DNA from 4 places in the Rhizobium sp. TAL182 genome. Region 1 is predicted to be linked to each of the others. Evidence: predicted binding sites of a transcription regulator. Region 1 holds the regulator's gene; each other region holds the start of a gene.
What was found. Region 1 encodes LexA, which represses DNA repair genes until DNA is damaged. Its sites were predicted from a motif close to TGTTCNNNNTGTGTTCNG; they were not measured.
Positions count from the first base shown of each region.

Region 1 (2,201 bases):
ATCGGCCGGCTGAATTGCAACATCTCACCGGCGCTCGCGCCGTTGCCGACGAAGCGCTTATGATCGACGCCGGCATCCTCGCTGAGGAAGGCCAGCGCAGAAAGTCCCTCCTCGCCGCAGCGGAAACGGAAGGCGCGATTGCGGGCAATGAAGACATTGCCCTGGCGGGCCGCTGCCTCGCTCTCCTCGACACTCGCAACGCCAAGCGGCTCCAGATAGGTCTTGTCGGCGAAAAAGACGCAGGCATTCTCCGTTCCGAAGGGATGGCGCGCATCAGCGGCGACGGTGAAACCGAGCTTGCCGAGCCTTTCACGCGCCAGATCGATATTGACCACGGGCAGCACGACATGATCCAGCGGGTGCGACTTGGCGGAATGCGCGTTCATGAATATCCCTCCTGAAACCGGCAAGAGATGTGCGACAGCACCTCGCTCAATGCAAGACATGTGCACCAATCCGGCGAATGAAAATAAAAATCTCGACGAGTTGGCGCGAAGTTTTACGGAAATTTAGCTACTTGCGGAACACATATGGAACATATAGTGTCTGTTCTGGATTTGTTTCAATCACGGGGTCTGACGTCGATGCTCACGCGCAAACAACAGGAGCTTCTCCTTTTCATTCATGAGCGCATGAAGGAATCCGGCGTCCCTCCCTCTTTCGACGAAATGAAGGATGCCCTGGATCTCGCCTCGAAATCCGGAATCCACCGGCTGATCACGGCGCTCGAGGAGCGCGGCTTCATTCGCCGCCTACCGAATCGCGCCCGGGCGCTTGAAGTGATCAAACTTCCGGAGGCCTATAACCCCAGCCTTCAACAGCGCCGCGGTTTTTCGCCGAGCGTCATCGAGGGCAGCCTCGGAAAGCCCCAGCCGGTCGCCGCCCCCGCTGCGCCAAAGCCGGTCGCCGACAATGGCAACTCCATCTCTGTGCCGGTCATGGGACGTATCGCCGCCGGCGTTCCGATCTCGGCGATCCAGAACAACACCCACGACATCGTCGTTCCCGCGGATATGCTCGGCTCCGGTGAGCACTATGCGCTGGAGGTCAAGGGCGATTCGATGATCGATGCCGGCATCTTCGACGGCGATACCGTGATCATCCGCAACGGCAGCACCGCAAGTCCCGGCGATATCGTCGTTGCCCTCGTCGACGACGAGGAAGCAACGCTGAAGCGTTTCCGCCGCAAGGGTGCCTCGATCGCGCTCGAGGCCGCCAACCCGGCCTACGAGACCCGCATCTTCGGACCCGACCGCGTCAAGGTGCAGGGCAAGCTCGTCGGCCTCATCCGTCGCTATCACTGACGCCGGATGGGCCGGAATCGGTAAAACGATCGTTGCGCCAATCATAGGCGCGGTGGCGCATCCATGGTCGCGACAAAGCATCGAAGGCGGTGGTGACCTCCAGGTCGGCACCGGCGAAGCGCAATTCGACGGAACCGGTCCTGCGCAGCGTCTCGCCGGTGAAAAGCGTGCCGCCTGAGCGGCAGCTGTCGAAGCGCAGACGGACCGAGGTCACGACGATATCGGCCGTATCGCAGGCCGGGCCGAGATAGGCGGCATTGTCGATGACGGTGACGATATGGCCATTGCCGAGTCTTGATGTGCACCAGGCTTTCTTGACGCAGGAAAAGCGGTTTGCTTCACCGCCTGCTGCGGCTGCCCGCATCGCTGCGCTCGCTTCGTTCTGCTGATCGCGGGAAAGCCTGACACGGCGGTCTTCTCCTTCCGGCGGGATAGCCGGACCATCCAGCATCTTCGGCGGATCATGTGTCGGCAGGACCAGCGCTCGCTGCCACTGGTCGAAGATGAAATCCGGCGGGTTTTCACGGTTGGAAGCTATTGCCTCAGCCGCGACAACCGCAACCAGACTGCCATCCTCCGAAATCACCAGATCCGGCGGCCGGGGAGCCGGCAGAAGCAGCACGATGAGCGTCGAGATGGCGATGATCGATGTGCCGACATGGCGCAGTCGGGTGCGCAGCAGCGTCAGCAGCAGAAAGCCTGCCACCGCTACTGCGAAATACCAGGCGGGCAAGCGGCCGACGCCGATATCACCGCCCCAGCCGGACACCGTCTTGGCGACCGCAATCACCAGATCGAGGCCGAATCCGACCACCTTCCAGAGCGGAGCGTCCACACCGAAAGGCATGAGCAACATCGCCAGCAACCCGGCCGGCATGACGATGAAGGAGATGATCG
Region 1 covers NZ_CP021024.1:2,115,506-2,117,706, reverse strand. Annotated here, with positions in the region: gene Tal182_RS10665 (VOC family protein) at 1-386, opposite strand, end outside; gene lexA (transcriptional repressor LexA) at 585-1,304, shown strand; gene Tal182_RS10655 (ComEC/Rec2 family competence protein) at 1,285-2,201, opposite strand, start outside.

Region 2 (2,201 bases), 2.2 Mb from region 1:
AGCTGCTCGAGCGCCTGCTGGTCGACCGCCGGCAGCGCCCGCGTCAGCCCGGGCACGCGCGGCCCGGCCTCCAGGCTGGCGCGCAGCGACTGAATCGAGGAGAAGTCCATCTCCGTCGTGCGCCACTGCAGAACCTTGACGTTGTCGAATTCATGTCCCTCGATGCGCTGCACCAGTTCCTCGTCGAAGGGCGAGACCTGTCCGGTGACGCCGAAGGTGCCGTCCCGCACGTGCCGCCCGGCGCGGCCGGCGATCTGGCCGAGTTCGGCCGGATTGAGGTTGCGGAACTGGTAGCCGTCGAATTTCCGGTCCTGGGCGAAGGCGACGTGATCGACGTCGAGGTTGAGGCCCATGCCGATCGCATCGGTCGCCACCAGATATTCGACGTCGCCCGCCTGATAGAGCGCGACCTGCGCATTGCGGGTGCGCGGGCTGAGCGCCCCCAGCACGACCGCCGCGCCGCCGCGCTGCCGGCGGATGAGCTCGGCGATGGCATAGACCTCATCGGCGGAAAAGGCGACGATGGCGGAACGCTGCGGCAGCCGGGTGATCTTCTTCTGCCCGGCGTAAAGGAGATGCGAAAGCCGCGGCCGCTCGACGATCGTAATCCCGGGCAGGATGTGCTGCAGAATCGGCCGCATCGTCCCTGCACCCAGCAGCAGCGTTTCATCACGGCCGCGAAGGTGCAGGATGCGGTCGGTGAAGATATGGCCGCGCTCGAGATCGCCGGCGAGTTGCACCTCGTCGATCGCGACAAAGGCGGCTTTGGTCTCCCGCGGCATCGCCTCGACCGTGCAAACGGAAAAACGCGCATTGGGCGGCGAAATCTTTTCTTCGCCGGTGACCAGCGCCACGTTCTGCAAACCGACCTTCTCCACCACCCGCGTATAGACCTCGCGGGCCAGGAGCCTGAGCGGCAGGCCGATCACGCCGGTCCCGTGTGCGACCATGCGCTCGATGGCATAATGGGTCTTACCGGTATTGGTTGGTCCAAGCACCGCGGTCACACCGCGCCCGCTCAGAATCATCGGCTGCGAAGTCAGAGTCATGGTCCATGCAAGTGAGGCAAGCGCGCCCCGGGAAAAGTTTTGCCCTTTCGATGAGGCACAGAACACATGGACAGCTGCCGCCGCAAACGCAAGGGCAGATTTCAAAATGCGCCGGGGATTGCGACCTTTGCGAGTCGTCCAGGCGGTCCGAATTTCCGATTTGGAACAGCGTGAGAACGAATCAGAGACGAATCGCTGACTCCTGCTGATTCAGCTTTTGTTCACGGCTAAGTATTGATTTTGAATCACTTTTTCCTACTAAATGCTGAATCGCGGGACTCTCTCCTGTTCGCATTTTTGTGGCCCTGCCGGAGGTCTGTCATGCGCTTTCCGTCAAGTGAAAAATCCGCCGAAATTAACCCTTCGATCAAATCCGGAACGAATCGGCGACGAATCGCCGACTGTGCTGTTTTCCCCTTTCGTTCACGGCCATATCTGGTGGCGTCGTGATGGTCCGCCGCTAGATGCGGGGCAGCGGAAAGGTTCTCGTCACGTCGGTGTTAATCTTCCGGCGAGCAAATTCACACAGCGTTAAGCCTGGCCCGCTTGCGCCACTGGACCGATCAAAAACGGAACGAATCACCGACGAATCGAAGACATCCAGGCCTTCCCGCTTTGTTCACCGCAACATATTGTATATAAACGCCTTTTTAACCATACGAGCGATTTGTCGGGGGTGACGGTTCACAAACCATGAATCGCCTTGCGTCCTAATTCACGCGCCCAACCGGGAACAAAAATCGCCAATGCGTGTTTCTTGTCCATCCAGATTGCGGATGAAATGAAGGAAAAACACCATGCTTGGCACGATACTTCTCGTTATCCTCATTCTGCTCTTGATCGGAGCCTTGCCAAATTGGGGTTATAGCCGTGGCTGGGGCTATGGACCTTCCGGCGGTTTGGGGCTAGTTCTCGTCATTATCATTATCCTTGTACTAATGGGCCGCATCTAAAGCCCGACAACCTGGGGAGTTACGACATGATGAAGAAGATTGTTCTCGTTGGCGCGCTCGTAGGCGCTCTCGCATCCTGCACGGCGACCGAGCAGGGCACGGCGATCGGCGCCGGCACCGGTGCGGTCATCGGCGGCGCCGTCACCAACAGCTGGGGTGGTGCCGCTGTCGGCGCCGTTGCCGGCGGCCTGACCGGCGC
Region 2 covers NZ_CP021024.1:4,361,942-4,364,142, reverse strand. Annotated here, with positions in the region: gene Tal182_RS21695 (helicase-related protein) at 1-1,049, opposite strand, end outside; gene Tal182_RS21690 (DUF3309 family protein) at 1,847-2,002, shown strand; gene Tal182_RS21685 (YMGG-like glycine zipper-containing protein) at 2,029-2,201, shown strand, end outside.
Region 2: a site for LexA is predicted at 1,108-1,125, ahead of Tal182_RS21695 (helicase-related protein). Genes of this name have one in related genera too.

Region 3 (2,201 bases), 1.8 Mb from region 1:
CGCGTCGATCTCTCGACCATGGACGTGGTGCTGCTGCGCCAGGATCCGCCCTTCGACATGGCTTACATCACCTCGACGCATCTGCTCGAGCGCATCCACCCGAAGACGCTCGTCGTCAACGATCCGGCCTGGGTGCGCAATTCGCCGGAGAAGATCTTCGTCACCGAATTCTCCGACCTGATGCCGAAGACGCTGATCACCAAGGATCCCGCCGAAATCCGCCGCTTCCGCGACGAGATGGGCGACATCATCCTGAAGCCGCTCTACGGCAATGGCGGCGCCGGCGTCTTCCATTCCACCCGCGACGACCGCAATCTCTCTTCGCTCTTGGAAATGTTCGGCCAGCTTTTCCGCGAGCCCTTCATCGCCCAGCAATATCTGCCCGACGTGCGCAAGGGCGACAAGCGCATCATCCTCGTCGACGGCGAATTTGCCGGCGCCATCAATCGCGTGCCGGCCGAGCATGACAGCCGCTCCAACATGCATGTCGGCGGCCGTGCTGAGGCGACCGAACTGACGGCGCGCGAAAAGGAAATCTGCGAGCGCATCGGCCCGGCGCTCAGGGAACGTGGCTTCCTGCTCGTCGGCATCGACGTGATCGGCGATTACATGACCGAGATCAACGTCACTTCGCCCACAGGCATCCGCGAGGTCCGGAAGTTCGGTGGCGCCGATATCGCGGCCCTGCTCTGGGACGCGATCGAGCGCAAGCGTGGCTGAGGCTGCGATCGGGTACAACCGCGCTCACTGCTGATTATCTGCCTGCGTTCTTTTATTGTTCTTGTTTTAGTCCTGCGTCCGTGCCAGATTGCAACCGCTGGCTTTCAACGGCCACGGGGCGGTCTCTAAGAGTTTGCGGGACAAGGGTGGGCATATGGTCGCGCGTGTCAGTACGGTAGCATTCCAGGGCATCGAAGGCGTGCCGGTCGAGGTCCAGGTCATGATCGCGCCTGGCAAGGTCGGCATGCAGATCGTCGGCCTGCCCGACAAGGCGGTGGCCGAAAGCCGCGAGCGCGTGCAGGCCGCTCTTCATGCCTCCGGCCTGGCGCTGCCGGGCAAACGGGTGACCGTCAACCTGGCGCCGGCCGATCTGCCGAAGGAAGGCTCGCATTTCGATCTGCCGATCGCGCTGGCCCTGATGGCTGCCCTCGGCGCCATTCCTGCCGATGCGCTCTCGGATTATGTCGTCGTCGGCGAACTCAATCTCGACGGCACGATCGCCGCAATCGCAGGCGCGCTGCCGGCCGCCATCGGCGCCAATGCGCTCGGCAAGGGGCTGATCTGCCCGGCCGAAAGCGGCGCCGAAGCCGCCTGGGCCGGCGCCGAGGTCGATATTCTCGCACCGCGCAGCCTGATTGCCCTTGCCAATCATTTCCGCGGCACGCAGGTGCTCTCCCGGCCGGAGCCGTCGATCCGCGCCAATGCCGCCAACCTGCCGGATCTTGCCGAGATCAAGGGCCAGGAAAGCGCCAAGCGCGCGCTCGAGGTTGCGGCCGCCGGCGGCCACAACCTGCTGATGGTCGGGCCTCCCGGCTCCGGCAAGTCGATGCTGGCGGCAAGGCTGCCCTCGATCCTGCCGCCGCTCTCGCCCGCCGAATTGCTGGAAGTGTCGATGGTCCATTCGATCGCCGGCCAGCTCACCGGCGGCAAGCTGTCCGATCGCCGGCCTTTCCGCACCCCGCATCATTCCGCCACCATGGCCGCGCTCGTCGGCGGCGGCATCCGCGCCCGTCCGGGCGAGGCCTCGCTCGCCCATCATGGCGTGCTGTTCCTCGACGAGTTTCCCGAGTTCACGCCGCAGGCGCTCGATGCGTTGCGCCAGCCGCTCGAAGGCGGCGAATGCGTCATTGCCCGTGCCAATCACCGCGTCTCCTATCCCGCCAAATTCCAGCTGATCGCGGCGATGAACCCCTGCCGCTGCGGCATGGCCGGTGAGCCCGGCCACACCTGCGCCCGCGGCCCGCGCTGCATGAGCGATTACCAGGCCCGCATCTCCGGCCCGCTGATGGACCGCATCGATATCCGCATTGACGTGCCCGCCGTCTCAGCCGCCGACCTCATCCGCCCGATGGCGGCCGAGGCCAGCGCCGACGTCGCCCGCCGCGTCACCCGCGCCCGCGAACTCCAGCAACAGCGCTTCGAAGCCGCCGGCGCCAAGGGCATCGGCACCAATGCCCGCTGCTCCACCGCGATGATCGAAA
Region 3 covers NZ_CP021024.1:352,728-354,928, forward strand. Annotated here, with positions in the region: gene gshB (glutathione synthase) at 1-720, shown strand, start outside; gene Tal182_RS01820 (YifB family Mg chelatase-like AAA ATPase) at 875-2,201, shown strand, end outside.
Region 3: a site for LexA is predicted at 766-783, ahead of Tal182_RS01820 (YifB family Mg chelatase-like AAA ATPase). Genes of this name have one in related genera too.

Region 4 (2,201 bases), 1.2 Mb from region 1:
AACTCGCCTCGGCCGCGCCGGCAGCCTTGGCCGATTCGAGGATGCGCTCCAATTCGTGATCGTTCAGCGCCGGGATCAGCGGAGCGGCCATGACGGCAGTCTGGATGCCTGCCTCCGAGAGCGCATGAATGGTCTCCAGCCGTCGCGGCGGTGTGGCGGCGCGCGGCTCCATCGCTCGGGCGAGCTTGCGGTCGAGCGTGGTGACCGAGATGCCGACGCGCACCAGGTTCTTGCCGGCCATCTCCTGGAGAATATCGAGATCGCGCAGGATCATTGCCGATTTGGTGACGATCGACACCGGATGGTTCGCCTTGTTCAGCACCTCGAGGATGCCGCGCATGATGCGCCATTCCTTCTCGATCGGCTGATAGGGGTCGGTATTGGTGCCGATCGCGATCACCCGTACCTTGTAGCCTGGCTTGGCGAGCTCCCGCTCCAAGAGCTTCGCCGCATCGGGCTTGGCGAAGAGCTTCGTTTCGAAATCGAGCCCTGCCGAAAGCCCCATATAGGCGTGGGTCGGCCGGGCAAAACAATAGATGCAGCCGTGCTCGCAGCCGCGATAGGGATTGATCGAGCGGTCGAAGGAAAGATCCGGCGATTCGTTGCGGGTAATCGCGGTGCGCGGCTTTTCGATCTGCACCTCGGTCTTGAACGGCGGCAGCTCTTCCAGCGTCTGCCAACCGTCGTCGAAGGTCTCCCGCTGCAGCGCTTCGAACCGTCCTGTTGGATTCAATCCGGCTCCGCGCCCGCGCCGGCGGTCGCCTTCGACCCTGAGACCGGAGGACACGATCATCGCATCGGCAATATCTGCCGTATTGGCAGGCGCGAATGCGGCCTGCCCTGCCAGGGACTGCTCTCTCATCGGATTCTCCCGCGGCGGAAAGCCGTTGCCTCCACCCGTTTTGATGATTAAATTCCTATCGACAAAATGAGAACAATGCAAGAACAAAATGCGCAAAAGGGTGCTGGCAAAAAATTGTGCGGCGCATTATGAATAATCGATGTTGACGGTTGTTCTCGAATGCCAGGATCAGGAATCCGAACTGGCGCAGACCTTATCGGTATTGGTGGCAGGCGCGGTGGAAGGGCTCGTCAGCGATGTGATCGTGCTTGATCACGGCTCGCGCGACGGCACCTCGCGGGTCGCCGACGCCGCCGGCTGCCGTTTCCATTCACAGTGGGATATCAAAGACATCGTTCGCTCCGCCCGCGGCGAATGGCTGCTCTTCGTCGAGCCGGGCGCCAGGCCGCAGGCCGGCTGGATCGATGAGATCGCCGAATACGTGGCGCTGAACAAGACGCCGGCGCGCTTTACCGCGTCGCGCGGCTATCGGCGCCCCTTCTTCCAGCGCGTCGCCCGCGCCCGGCCGCCGCTGGAGCTCGGGCTGTTGATGCCGAAGAACCTGGCGCTCGCCGCCGCCAGAAGCGGTATGCCTGTTTCCGACTTCGCCAAGGGGCAGAAGCCGCGCAAGCTCTCAAGTGAATTGATTCCCTCCTGGGTGGCGCGCGCTGCGCGGTAGAATGCCCATCCCTGCATCGACGCTGTCCGAGATGCCCATCACTCTAACCCTCTCCCGTTAAAAACGGGGCGAGGGGGCGTGCCCAACGCAACGTCGAGATGGAGGAAGCCGGCGCGGCAAATCCCCGTCGCCCTGCAAGCGGGGGTCCGAAGGACGGGTCGAGACCCGTGGCTCGACCCCGGTCGGTGGCGGCAGCCGGATTAGGGGCTAGTCTCGCCGTAAGTGCGCTTTGTGATTACGTCCCGCCATCGCGCAAAGATGGCGCCCAATCGGATTTCGCGCTATAATTTGCGCATGGCGCCGCCGAAGCGCCGCGCTTCGCAACGGATGCCGTGAAATGCCGGTGAACGGCAGAACAGGTCGGCAAATCTCCTCTTCTGCCGGGTTTCCGGCGAAAGGAGGTGCGTCATGACACGCGGTAAGATCGACGGCGTACGCAGTATGATCTGCGGGCTGCTGGCGGTCATATTGCCGACATTGGTGATCGCGCATCCGCATTCGGCAGCATCGCAGACGATGCTCAGTTGCGCAGGCCGATCCGACGTCGTCAGTTTCCTCGACAGGAATTTCGGTGAGAAGCTCACCGCGGTCGGGCTGGTCAACCAGAACGCCGTTCTCGAGGTCTATGCCGCCAAAAGCGGCACCTGGACGCTCGTGGTCACGGATGTTCACGGCATAAGC
Region 4 covers NZ_CP021024.1:908,332-910,532, forward strand. Annotated here, with positions in the region: gene Tal182_RS04520 (PA0069 family radical SAM protein) at 1-862, opposite strand, end outside; gene Tal182_RS04525 (glycosyltransferase family A protein) at 1,002-1,520, shown strand; gene Tal182_RS04530 (hypothetical protein) at 1,929-2,201, shown strand, end outside.
Region 4: a site for LexA is predicted at 931-948, ahead of Tal182_RS04520 (PA0069 family radical SAM protein). Genes of this name have one in related genera too.